Regions from separate parts of the Nocardia sp. NPDC058633 genome, predicted to be linked through region 3. Evidence: riboswitches for the same ligand, from Rfam matches in the RefSeq annotation. Region 3 holds a riboswitch; each other region holds the start of a gene.
What was found. A riboswitch is a leader RNA that binds a small molecule or an ion and turns the genes downstream of it on or off. The one in region 3 is predicted to bind cobalamin.
Positions count from the first base shown of each region.

Region 1: linked by a shared signal. The riboswitch ahead of metE (5-methyltetrahydropteroyltriglutamate--homocysteine S-methyltransferase) and the one ahead of ACFWUR_RS21250 (FecCD family ABC transporter permease) in region 3 are both predicted to bind cobalamin.
Region 2: linked by a shared signal. The riboswitch ahead of ACFWUR_RS16630 (ABC transporter substrate-binding protein) and the one ahead of ACFWUR_RS21250 (FecCD family ABC transporter permease) in region 3 are both predicted to bind cobalamin.

Region 1 covers NZ_JBHXRA010000001.1:465,633-468,902, reverse strand. The annotation lists gene ACFWUR_RS02080 (pyruvate carboxylase) at 1-991, opposite strand, end outside; cobalamin riboswitch at 1,284-1,481, shown strand; gene metE (5-methyltetrahydropteroyltriglutamate--homocysteine S-methyltransferase) at 1,625-3,270, shown strand, end outside.
Region 2 covers NZ_JBHXRA010000011.1:119,583-122,852, reverse strand. The annotation lists gene ACFWUR_RS16640 (carbon-nitrogen hydrolase family protein) at 1-539, shown strand, start outside; gene ACFWUR_RS16635 (phosphoribosyltransferase) at 551-1,171, shown strand; cobalamin riboswitch at 1,194-1,330, shown strand; gene ACFWUR_RS16630 (ABC transporter substrate-binding protein) at 1,374-2,414, shown strand; gene ACFWUR_RS16625 (FecCD family ABC transporter permease) at 2,396-3,270, shown strand, end outside.
Region 3 covers NZ_JBHXRA010000015.1:189,750-193,019, forward strand. The annotation lists gene ACFWUR_RS21245 (ABC transporter substrate-binding protein) at 1-1,036, opposite strand, end outside; cobalamin riboswitch at 1,121-1,245, shown strand; gene ACFWUR_RS21250 (FecCD family ABC transporter permease) at 1,279-2,310, shown strand; gene ACFWUR_RS21255 (ABC transporter ATP-binding protein) at 2,307-3,270, shown strand, end outside.

The DNA.
Region 1 (3,270 bases), on a different contig from region 3:
CGGTCTCCTGGCTCAGGCCCAGGTCGGCGAGCGACTCTCCCGCCGCGATGCGCAGCTGCGACTGCACCAGGTCGACGTCGGTGATCTCCTCGGTGACCGTGTGCTCCACCTGGATGCGCGGGTTCATCTCGATGAACACGTGGTTGCCGCGCTCGTCGAGCAGGAACTCGACCGTGCCCGCGTTGATGTAGCCGATCTGACGGGCGAACGCCACCGCGTCGGCGCAGATCTGCTCGCGCAGTTCCGGTGACAGGTTGGGCGCGGGCGCGAGCTCGATCACCTTCTGGTGGCGGCGCTGCAGCGAGCAGTCCCGCTCGAACAGGTGCATCACATTGCCGTGCTGGTCGGCCAGGATCTGCACCTCGATGTGGCGCGGATTCACCACCGCCTGCTCGAGGAACACCGTCGGATCACCGAAGGCCGACTCCGCTTCGCGCGAGGCCGCTTCGATCGATTCGCGTAACTGCTCGGGTGCGGCTACTCGGCGCATGCCGCGACCGCCACCACCGGCGACGGCCTTGACGAAGATCGGGTACTCGAGTTCGGCCGACGCGGTGAGCAATTCGTCGATATCGGCCGAGGGCTCGCTGGACTTCAGCGTCGGCAGCCCGGCCGCCTTGGCCGCGGCGATGGCGGTGGCCTTGTTGCCCGCCATCTCGAGGATTTCGGCGGTGGGGCCGATGAACGTGATGCCCGCGGCGGCACAGGCCGCGGCGAGGTCGGGGTTCTCCGACAGGAAGCCGTAGCCGGGGTAGATCGCGTCGGCGCCCGCCGCAACCGCCGCGTCGATGATCGCCTCGATCGACAGATACGCGCGAACGGGATGACCCTCTTCGCCGATCTGGTAGGACTCGGCCGCCTTGAGGCGGTGCACGGAATTACGATCCTCGTACGGGAACACCGCGACCGTTCCGATGCCGAGTTCGTAGGCCGCGCGGAAGGCACGGATAGCGATCTCACCACGATTTGCGACCAAGACTTTCGAGAACATTGGCCTACGGTACCCGGCCACGAGCCGAGCCAGGACACGCAAGGTTGCTTCGCAGCAATCTTCACACCGCACACCCGCCCACCTGCGAAGTTGCGTTCATCAGGCCGTCACATCTCACCGCTGGGAACCGCTCGCGGTGCGCCCCGGACGGTCCCAACGCAACCGCAGGTCACGGCCATGTTCGCGACGGGGCGGTGGTGGCGGCTCGCGCCGAGGGCCTATGCTCGGTGACGCAGCTGGTTCGCCTGCGCGGTGGAAGAGTCGGAGCCCCGACCTCCCGCGGAGGCGTCGAAACCCGGGTGCGGATCATGTTCCGCACCGGGTGAGAGGGAACCCGGTGAGAATCCGGGACTGTCCCGCAGCGGTGAGCGGGAACGACCGCCGTCATCAGCACTGGGCTGCACGCCTGGGAAGCGACGGCCAGTAGGTCGGTCGATCACACGACCGGTGCCCGCGAGTCCGAAGACCTGCCGACTGTGCCGGATACGCCGTATCCGGCGGCCACCGCCTCGTGGATCGGGCGCGCGGACCATCGATGCCGACCTGTCGTGCCTGCGCGACTCCGTCCGGCCACCGGTGACGTGTGCCCGCGAAAAGGCGACGGCTCTCCCTGCACGACACTGGAGAATCTCCGTGACTGTTTCGCACACCCCTTTCACCGCAACGGTTCTCGGCCTGCCGCGAGTCGGCCCGAACCGGGAACTCAAGCGCGCCACCGAGTCCTACTGGGCAGGCCGTGTCGATGCCGCGCACCTGCACGCGGTCGGCCGAGAGCTACGCCGCGCCCAGCTCACCGAACTGGCCGCGGCGGGACTCGATTCGGTGCCGGTGGGCACCTTCTCCTACTACGACCAGATGCTCGACACCGCCGAGCTGCTCGGTGCGCTGCCGCCGCGCGTCGCCGGGATCGCCGATCCGCTCGACCGCTATTTCGCGGCCGCGCGCGGCACCGACACGGTCGCCCCGCTGGAGATGACCAAGTGGTTCGACACCAACTACCACTACCTGGTGCCCGAAATCGACGCGGCCACCACCTTTTCGCTGCATCCCGGCAAGCTGCTGACCGAACTCGACGAGGCGATCGAGCTCGGCCTGCCCGCACGGCCGGTGGTGATCGGTCCGATCACCTTCCTGAAACTGGCCAAGGCCGCCGACGGTGCCGCGCTGGAGCGGCTGCCCGAGCTGGTGCCGCTGTACCTCGACCTGCTGGCCCAGCTGGCGGATGCGGGTGCGCAATGGGTACAGATCGATGAGCCGGTGCTGGTCACCGACCTCACCGAGGCAGAGTTGGCCCTGGTCGGCCGGACCTACAGCGCGCTGTCGGCCGCGCTGAACCGGCCCGCGATCCTGGTCGCCACCTACTTCGGGCACCCCGATGCCGCCCTGGCGGTGCTGGCCGAGACCGAGATCGAGGGTGTCGCTCTCGATTTCACCGCGGGCGCCGATGTCTCGGCGGTCGCGGCGTTGCCCGCCCTGGCCCGCAAGCTGCTGGTGGCCGGCGTGGTCGACGGCCGCAATATCTGGCGCGCCGACCTCGACGCGGTCCTCGGCACCCTGGGCACCCTGCTCGGCAGTGCCGACGCGGTGGCGGTGTCGAGTTCGTGCTCGCTGCTGCACGTGCCGTATTCGCTGACCCCCGAGACCGGACTGGACGAGCGCCTGCGCTCGTGGCTGGCCTTCGGCATCGAGAAGGTCGGTGAGGTGCGAGTGCTGGCCACCGCGCTCACCGCGGGAGTCGACTCCGTCGCCGACGAACTGGCCGCGGCCCGCGCCGCCGCCGACTCACGCCGCAGCGACCCGCGTCTACACAACGAGCAGGTACGGGCCCGGTTGACCGCGCTCGACGAGAATGACCTGGCCCGCTCCCCCGCCGACGAGCGCCGCGCGCGGCAGCGTGATCACCTCGACCTGCCGGTACTGCCGACCACCACCATCGGCTCCTACCCGCAGACCTCGACCATCCGGCTGGCCCGCGCCGCACTACGCAAGGGTGAGATCGACCAGGCCGAGTACGTGCGGCGGATGCGCGCCGAGATCGCCGACGTGATCACCCTGCAGGAAAGGCTCGGTCTCGACGTGCTGGTGCACGGCGAACCCGAGCGCAACGACATGGTGCAGTACTTCGCCGAACTGCTCGACGGTTTCGCCGTCACCGAGGCGGGTTGGGTGCAGTCCTACGGCACCCGCTGCGTGCGCCCGCCGATCCTGTTCGGTGACGTCACCCGGCCCGAACCGATGACGCTGTCGTGGATCAACTACGCCCAGTCGCTGACCACCAA
Region 2 (3,270 bases), on a different contig from region 3:
CCACCCGGATCAGCAATACGCTCGTCGCGCACGGTCCGGACGGCTCGCGGGTGGCGGTGTATCGGAAGGTGCATCTGTACGACGCGTTCGGGCATCGGGAATCGGATGTGGTGGCCGCCGGACCGATCGTCGCGCCCGCCGCGTTCACGGTCGACGGTGTGATCTTCGGCATGCAGACCTGTTTCGATCTGCGTTTTCCGGAGGGTTGTCGGCGTGTCGCGGCAGCGGGCGCCCATGTGTTGCTGCTCCCCGCGCAGTGGATTCCGGGAGCTGCCAAGGTCGACCAGTGGACGACCCTGCTGCGGGCCCGTGCCATCGAGAACACGGTGTATGTGGCGGCGGCCGATCAGTGCGCGCCACGTGGCGCGGGCGCGTCGATGATCGTGGATCCGGCGGGGACGGTGCTGGCCGACCTCGGCGACGAGCCGGGCGTGCTCACCGCCACCGTCGACCTCGCGCGGCTGGCCGAGGTGCGCACCGCCAACCCCAGCCTGTCGCTGCGTCGTTTCACCATTTCCGAGGCGCCCGCGCCGGAGTAGCGTTCGAGACGATGGTGTACCCGGATCGCGCGGCGGCGGGCCGCGCTCTCGGCACGGCCCTCGAGCACCTGCGGGCTACCCGCCCGCTGGTGCTCGGGCTGCCACGCGGGGGTGTGCCGGTGGCGGCGGCGGTGAGTGCGGCGATCGGCGGGGAACTCGATGTGCTGCTGGTACGCAAGCTGGGGCTGCCGTGGCAGCCGGAGCTGGCGATGGGCGCGCTCGGGGAGAGCGGACTGCTGGTCCTCAATCGGGAGGTCGTCGATCGCAGCGGGGTGAGTGCCGAGGCGTTCGACGCGGTGGAACAGGCCGAGCGGGCCGAACTCCGTCGACGCCGAGCGGTCTTGCGTGACGGCGAACCGATTCCCCTGGCCGGGCGCACGGTGGTGCTCGTCGACGACGGGATGGCGACCGGCGCGACGGTGGTGGCCGCGTGCCGGGTGGCGCGCGCGCAGCGGCCCGATCGGCTGGTGGTGGCGATGCCGGTGTCCTCGCCGGAGGCGGCCCGCCGGGTCGAACGCGAATGCGACGAACTCGTCTGCCTGTGGACCCCGATCGATCTCGGCGGCGTCGGCCTGGCCTACGACGACTTCCATCAACTCGACGACGACGAGGTCACCGCACTGCTGCGCTGACGTCGGTCACCGTTGGGGCCCGGTACGGATACAGTGTGGGCGGCCGTCGATACGGCCACGATCGGCGAGGGAACCCGGTGTGAATCCGGGGCTGACGCGCAACGGTGACGGTCTTCGACGACCGCAGCCCGAATACTCCCGATCGAGTTCGATGAATTTCTCGGCTCCGCGACTGGGCCCTGATGAAGGAGTTCGGCGCCGCATGCGCATTTCCCTCCGGCACCTCGGTGCCGTCCTCACCACCACGGCGACGCTGTTCGCCCTCGGCTGCTCGACCGAAGCCGACCCCGTCGACGGAACTCGGCCCGGCGCAATCGGTTTCCCGCTGACGCTGCAGAACTGCGGCCGGGCGGTCACCGTCGACGCCCCGCCGCGACGCGCGGTCTCGCTCAACCAGGGTTCCACCGAGATCCTGCTCTCGCTCGGCCTGGCCGACCGGATGGTCGGCACCGCCACCTGGACCGATCCGGTCCGGGCGAACCTCGCCGAGGCGAACGCGACAGTGCCTCGGCTGGCCGACAACAAGCCGTCCTTCGAGGTGGTGCTCGACACCGAACCCGACTTCGTGTCCGCGTCCTTCGGCGGCACCCTCGGTCCCGGCGGCGTCGCCGAGCGCCGGCAGTTCGACGACCTCGGTGTGCCCACCTACCTCTCGCCCACCGACTGCGACGGCAAGACCGACGAGAGCGTGAACTCCGACGGTGCGCGCACCGAGCCGCTGCGCATCGACTCGGTGTATCAGGAGATCCGCGACCTCGCGGCGATCTTCGACGTTCGCGACCGCGGCGAACAGCTCGTCACCGAACTTCAGCGGCGACTCACCGCGGCCACCGGGTCGGTGCGGGCCGCCGGGGTCTCGTTGGCGTTCTGGTTCGCCGATACCGCCACCCCGTACCTGGCGGGCTGCTGCGGGGCCTCCGGCATCATCACCGACTCCATCGGGGCGACCAATGTGTTCGCCGACACCACCGACGAATGGCCGCAGGTGAGCTGGGAGAGCGTGCTCGACCGCGATCCGCGCGCCCTCGTACTCGCCGATCTGAGCCGGCGCAAGATCGCCGGTGACGCCCTCGACAGCAAGATCGCGTTCCTCGAATCCAATCCGGTCACCCAGCGCCTCACCGCTGTGCGGGACAAGCGCTACATCGTGGTCAACGGCGCCGACCTGAACCCCTCGATTCGCACGATCGACGGCGTGGAGAAGGTCGCCGCCGCGGTGAAGCAATGGGAATGGGCACGCTGACCCAGGCCCGGCCACGCCGCGGATCCGGGGCGGCGCTGGCCGGATATCTGTTGGTCGGGTCGATCCTGCTGGTGATGTCGATCGCGATCGGTATCACCTTCGGGCCTGCGGACCTGTCGGTGCGCGATGTGTACGCGGTGGTGTTCGAGCACCTCGGGATCGGGCAGGCGCGGATCAGCCGGATCAAGGAGGGCATCGTCTGGGAGCTGCGGCTGCCGCGCACTCTGCTCGCCGCGGTGTGCGGGGCGGGGCTGGCGCTGTGCGGCACGATCATGCAGTCGCTGCTGCGCAATCCGCTCGCCGACCCGTTCGTCCTCGGCATCTCCTCAGGGGCTTCGACGGGGGCGGTGGCCGTGGTGGTGCTCGGGCTGGGCGCGGGCGCGGTCTCGCTGTCGGCCGGGGCGTTCGGCGGGGCGCTGCTCTCGTTCACGCTGGTGATGCTGCTCGCCGCGGGCACCGGTGGCGGCACCTCGCGGGTCGTGCTGGCCGGAGTGGCTGGTACCCAACTGTTCTCGGCGCTGACCTCGTTCATCGTGATCTCCTCCGCCGACGCCGAACAGACCCGCGGCGTGCTGTTCTGGTTGCTCGGTTCGCTGTCGGGCACCGACTGGACCGATGTGCTGGTGTGCGGCTCGGTCACGCTGACCGGACTCGCGGTGTGCTGGACGCAGGCGTCCGCGCTGGACGCGTTCGCCTTCGGCGAGAGTGCCGCCGCCTCGCTGGGGATCTCGGTGCGGTGGGTCAGGATCGTGCTGTTCGGCATCACCGCGCTGGTCACCGCGGTACTGGTGAGTGCCGCGGGTGCCATCGGGTTCGTCGGGCTGGTGCTGCCGCACGCGGCGCGATTGCTCGTCGG
Region 3 (3,270 bases):
CGGCGTCGAAGCGCAGGTCGAAACCGTCGACGGCCTCGATCTTCTGGGGCAACTCGCCTACAGCGTCGATCGCGTCGATGGTGCTCTGCTGACGGGCGATCAGCTGCTGATCCAGGTGCGGGAACGTGAGGGTGCCCAGCGATTCGACGATCCGCTTCGCGTCGTCGCCACTGACCTTCTGACTGTCGACGTAATACCGGCTCGCCCACTCCGCACGGTGGGTGTTGGTCCATTGCCAGGCCCGCACGAACGCGCCGACCAGTGCGCGGGTCGCGGCAGCCTTGGCCGGATCCTGGACCACCGCACGGCGCGCGTACAGGAAGGCGAGACCGCTGTAGATGCCCGTGGTTTCCGAATCCGGGATCAGCGAGGCACCCGGGGTGCGCAAGAACCGTGTCACATTGGGTTCGATCAGCGGCGCGATGTCGACCTGTCCGGTGCGCACCGCGTCGGGGAACTCGGCCAGTTGCAGCCGGACCAGCTCCACCTCGGTAGGCGTCAGGCCCGCCTTGGTGAGCGCCTTCAGCACCGCGGCCTGCTGAGCCGTGCCCTCGGCGTAGGCGATCTTCCTGCCCTTCAGATCCGCGAGTTTTTCGATCGAAAGACCCGGCGCGACAGCGAGTTTCATTGCCTGCGGGTTGGTCTGGTAGGACCCGATGATGGGGACGTCCTGGCCTGCGGCCAGCGCGTGGATCGGCGGTACATCGCCCACTTGGCCGACGTCGGCCGCGCCCGCCCGGAACGCCTCGAGGATGGCCGGGCCGCCGACGAAATTCGCGAACTCGATCTCGAACGGCAGCTTGTCCAGCTCGCCGGACAGCCGCAGCGCCGATTGCAGGCGTTCCTGCTGATCGGCGACGACGAGCGTGGTCCCGGGCGGAATCTCTGTCGGCAGCGGCGTGTCGGGGGTGCCGACCGGCGCGCCGTTGCCCTGCGCGCAGCCGGTCAGGCCGAGCGTCGCGACGGTGGCCATCGCGACAAGTGCGGCGGTGGCACGGCCGAAAAGGCCGGGTCGAAAGGTGTTCGGTCGGTACATGGACGAATTCAAGCAACCGCGATCGCCGCCGAACACCATTAACATTCGCCTGATTCGAAGGGCCCGGCTCCGCGATGGCACCGAGTGCCGCGTTACAGTCTGGGCGTCATCCCCGGTGGGTGTGGGAATCCGGTGTAACTCCGGAACGGTCGCGCCACTGTGATCGCCGCACGGCGAAAGTCAGACCTCCCTTGCCGGGGCACCCTCTGAAAGGGCCGCGCCTTGCCTGTGGAGAATTCGCGATGATCCGTGCTCGGATCTCGCTCGCCCTACCGCTACTCGGGGCGTTGTTGTCGGCGGCCATGATCGGTGCCACCGGATTCGGCGCGGAGATCGTGCCGGTGTCCGCGGTGCTGGACACCCTCCTCGCGCGGCTCACCGGCGCGAGGGCCACCGACCTCGGCATCGACACCATCGTCTGGCAACTCCGGGTCCCGCGCACCCTGCTGGCGGCGGTGGTCGGCGCCGGATTGGCGTTGGCCGGTGCGGCGATGCAGACGCTGGTGCGCAACCCTCTGGCGGATCCGTTCCTGCTCGGTGTCTCCTCGGGTGCCGGAGTCGGCGCGGCCGCGGTGATCACCTCCGGCTTGTTCGCCGGCGCGGGTATCTGGGCGCTGTCCGGCGGTGCGCTGCTCGGCGCGTTCGGAGCCGCGACCCTGGTGCTGCTGATCGCGTTGGCCCAGGGCGGTCTCACCCCACTGCGGCTGGTACTCACCGGCACCGTACTCGGTTCGGCCTTCGCCGGATGCAGCAGCTTCCTCGTGTTTCGCAGCACCGATCCCGCGGCAGCCGAGTCGGTGCTGTTCTGGCTGCTCGGCAGTCTCGCCGGCGCCGACTGGACGACCCTCGCCCTGCCCTTCACGGTCGTCGTAGTGTGCGGCGCGATCCTGTGGGCGACAGCGGGCTGGCTCGATGCGCTCACCCTCGGCGCGGACACCGCGTCGTCGGTCGGCGTCCCGGTCGGGCACCTGCGCATCGGCCTGTTCGTGCTGCTCGCGGTGCTCGTCGGCGTCCTCGTCGCGGTGTCGGGCGGCATCGGGTTCGTCGGCCTCGTCGTCCCGCACGCCACGCGGATGATCGTCGGTCCCCGCCACCGCAACCTGCTGCCCACCTGCGCGCTGGGCGGTGCGCTGTTCCTGGTGGTCGCCGACGCCGCGGCCCGAATACTGGTCCGCCCCACCGAGATCCCTGTCGGCGTGCTCACCGGCCTCATCGGCGCCCCCATCTTCCTCCTCCTGATGGGCAGACGCCGCTACCAGTTCGGCGCGTCATGAGCAGCTATCTACGCGTATTCGGGCGACGGACGACGGGCCGCCATGCCGACAGCGAGACACCACAACCACGGCTCACCCCGGACGACACCATCTACACCCTCGACCGGATCGCTCCCGACCACGCGGCCCATAACCGCGACCTTCGACCCCCGGAGACCGACTCACCTGCGACGGAGTCCGACTCGCCGGTGACGTCGCCCTCGACGATGCCTGGCTCGGCTGGGCTGCCCGGCGTCATATCGGCCACGGCGTCACCGTCGAGCGGCCGAACCACGATGGGCAGGCCAGGCGCACTGCGAGCCGACACACTCACCTGCGCGATCGGCCGACGCAATATCGTTGTCGGCGCCGACTTTTCGATCAGCCCTGGCGAGATCGTCGGCATCGTGGGGCCCAACGGCAGCGGCAAGTCGACGTTGCTGCGGGTACTGGCCGGAGTCCACAGGCCCGAGCACGGCCGGGTGCTCGTGGACGGGCTGGATCTGCACGCTCTGCGGCCCCGGCGGCGCGCCTCGACGGTGGCATCGGTGGCGCAGGACGAGGACCCGCCCGCCGACATGCTGGTCGGCGAAGTGGTCGCCCTCGGGCTGACCCCCTATCTGCCGCCGTGGGGTCTCGGCGCCGCGCCCGAACAGCAGCGCGTGGCACAAGCTCTGGCGGCAGTCGATCTCGCCGGCTTCGCGGGCAGACAGGTGCGGCAACTGTCAGGCGGCGAACGTCAGCGGGTTCTGCTCGCCCGGGCCCTGCTCCAGAACACCCCCGTCCTGCTCCTCGACGAACCGACCAACCACCTCGACGTCACCCATCAACTCGAACTGCTCACCCTGATCCGGAGCCTGGACCGAACTGTCGTCGCCGCCCTGCACGATCTGTCCCTGGCCGACCGCTACTGCGATCGGATCATCGTGCTGCACAACGGCTCCACTCGACCGCCCGCCCCACCGGCGCAGGCGCTGACCC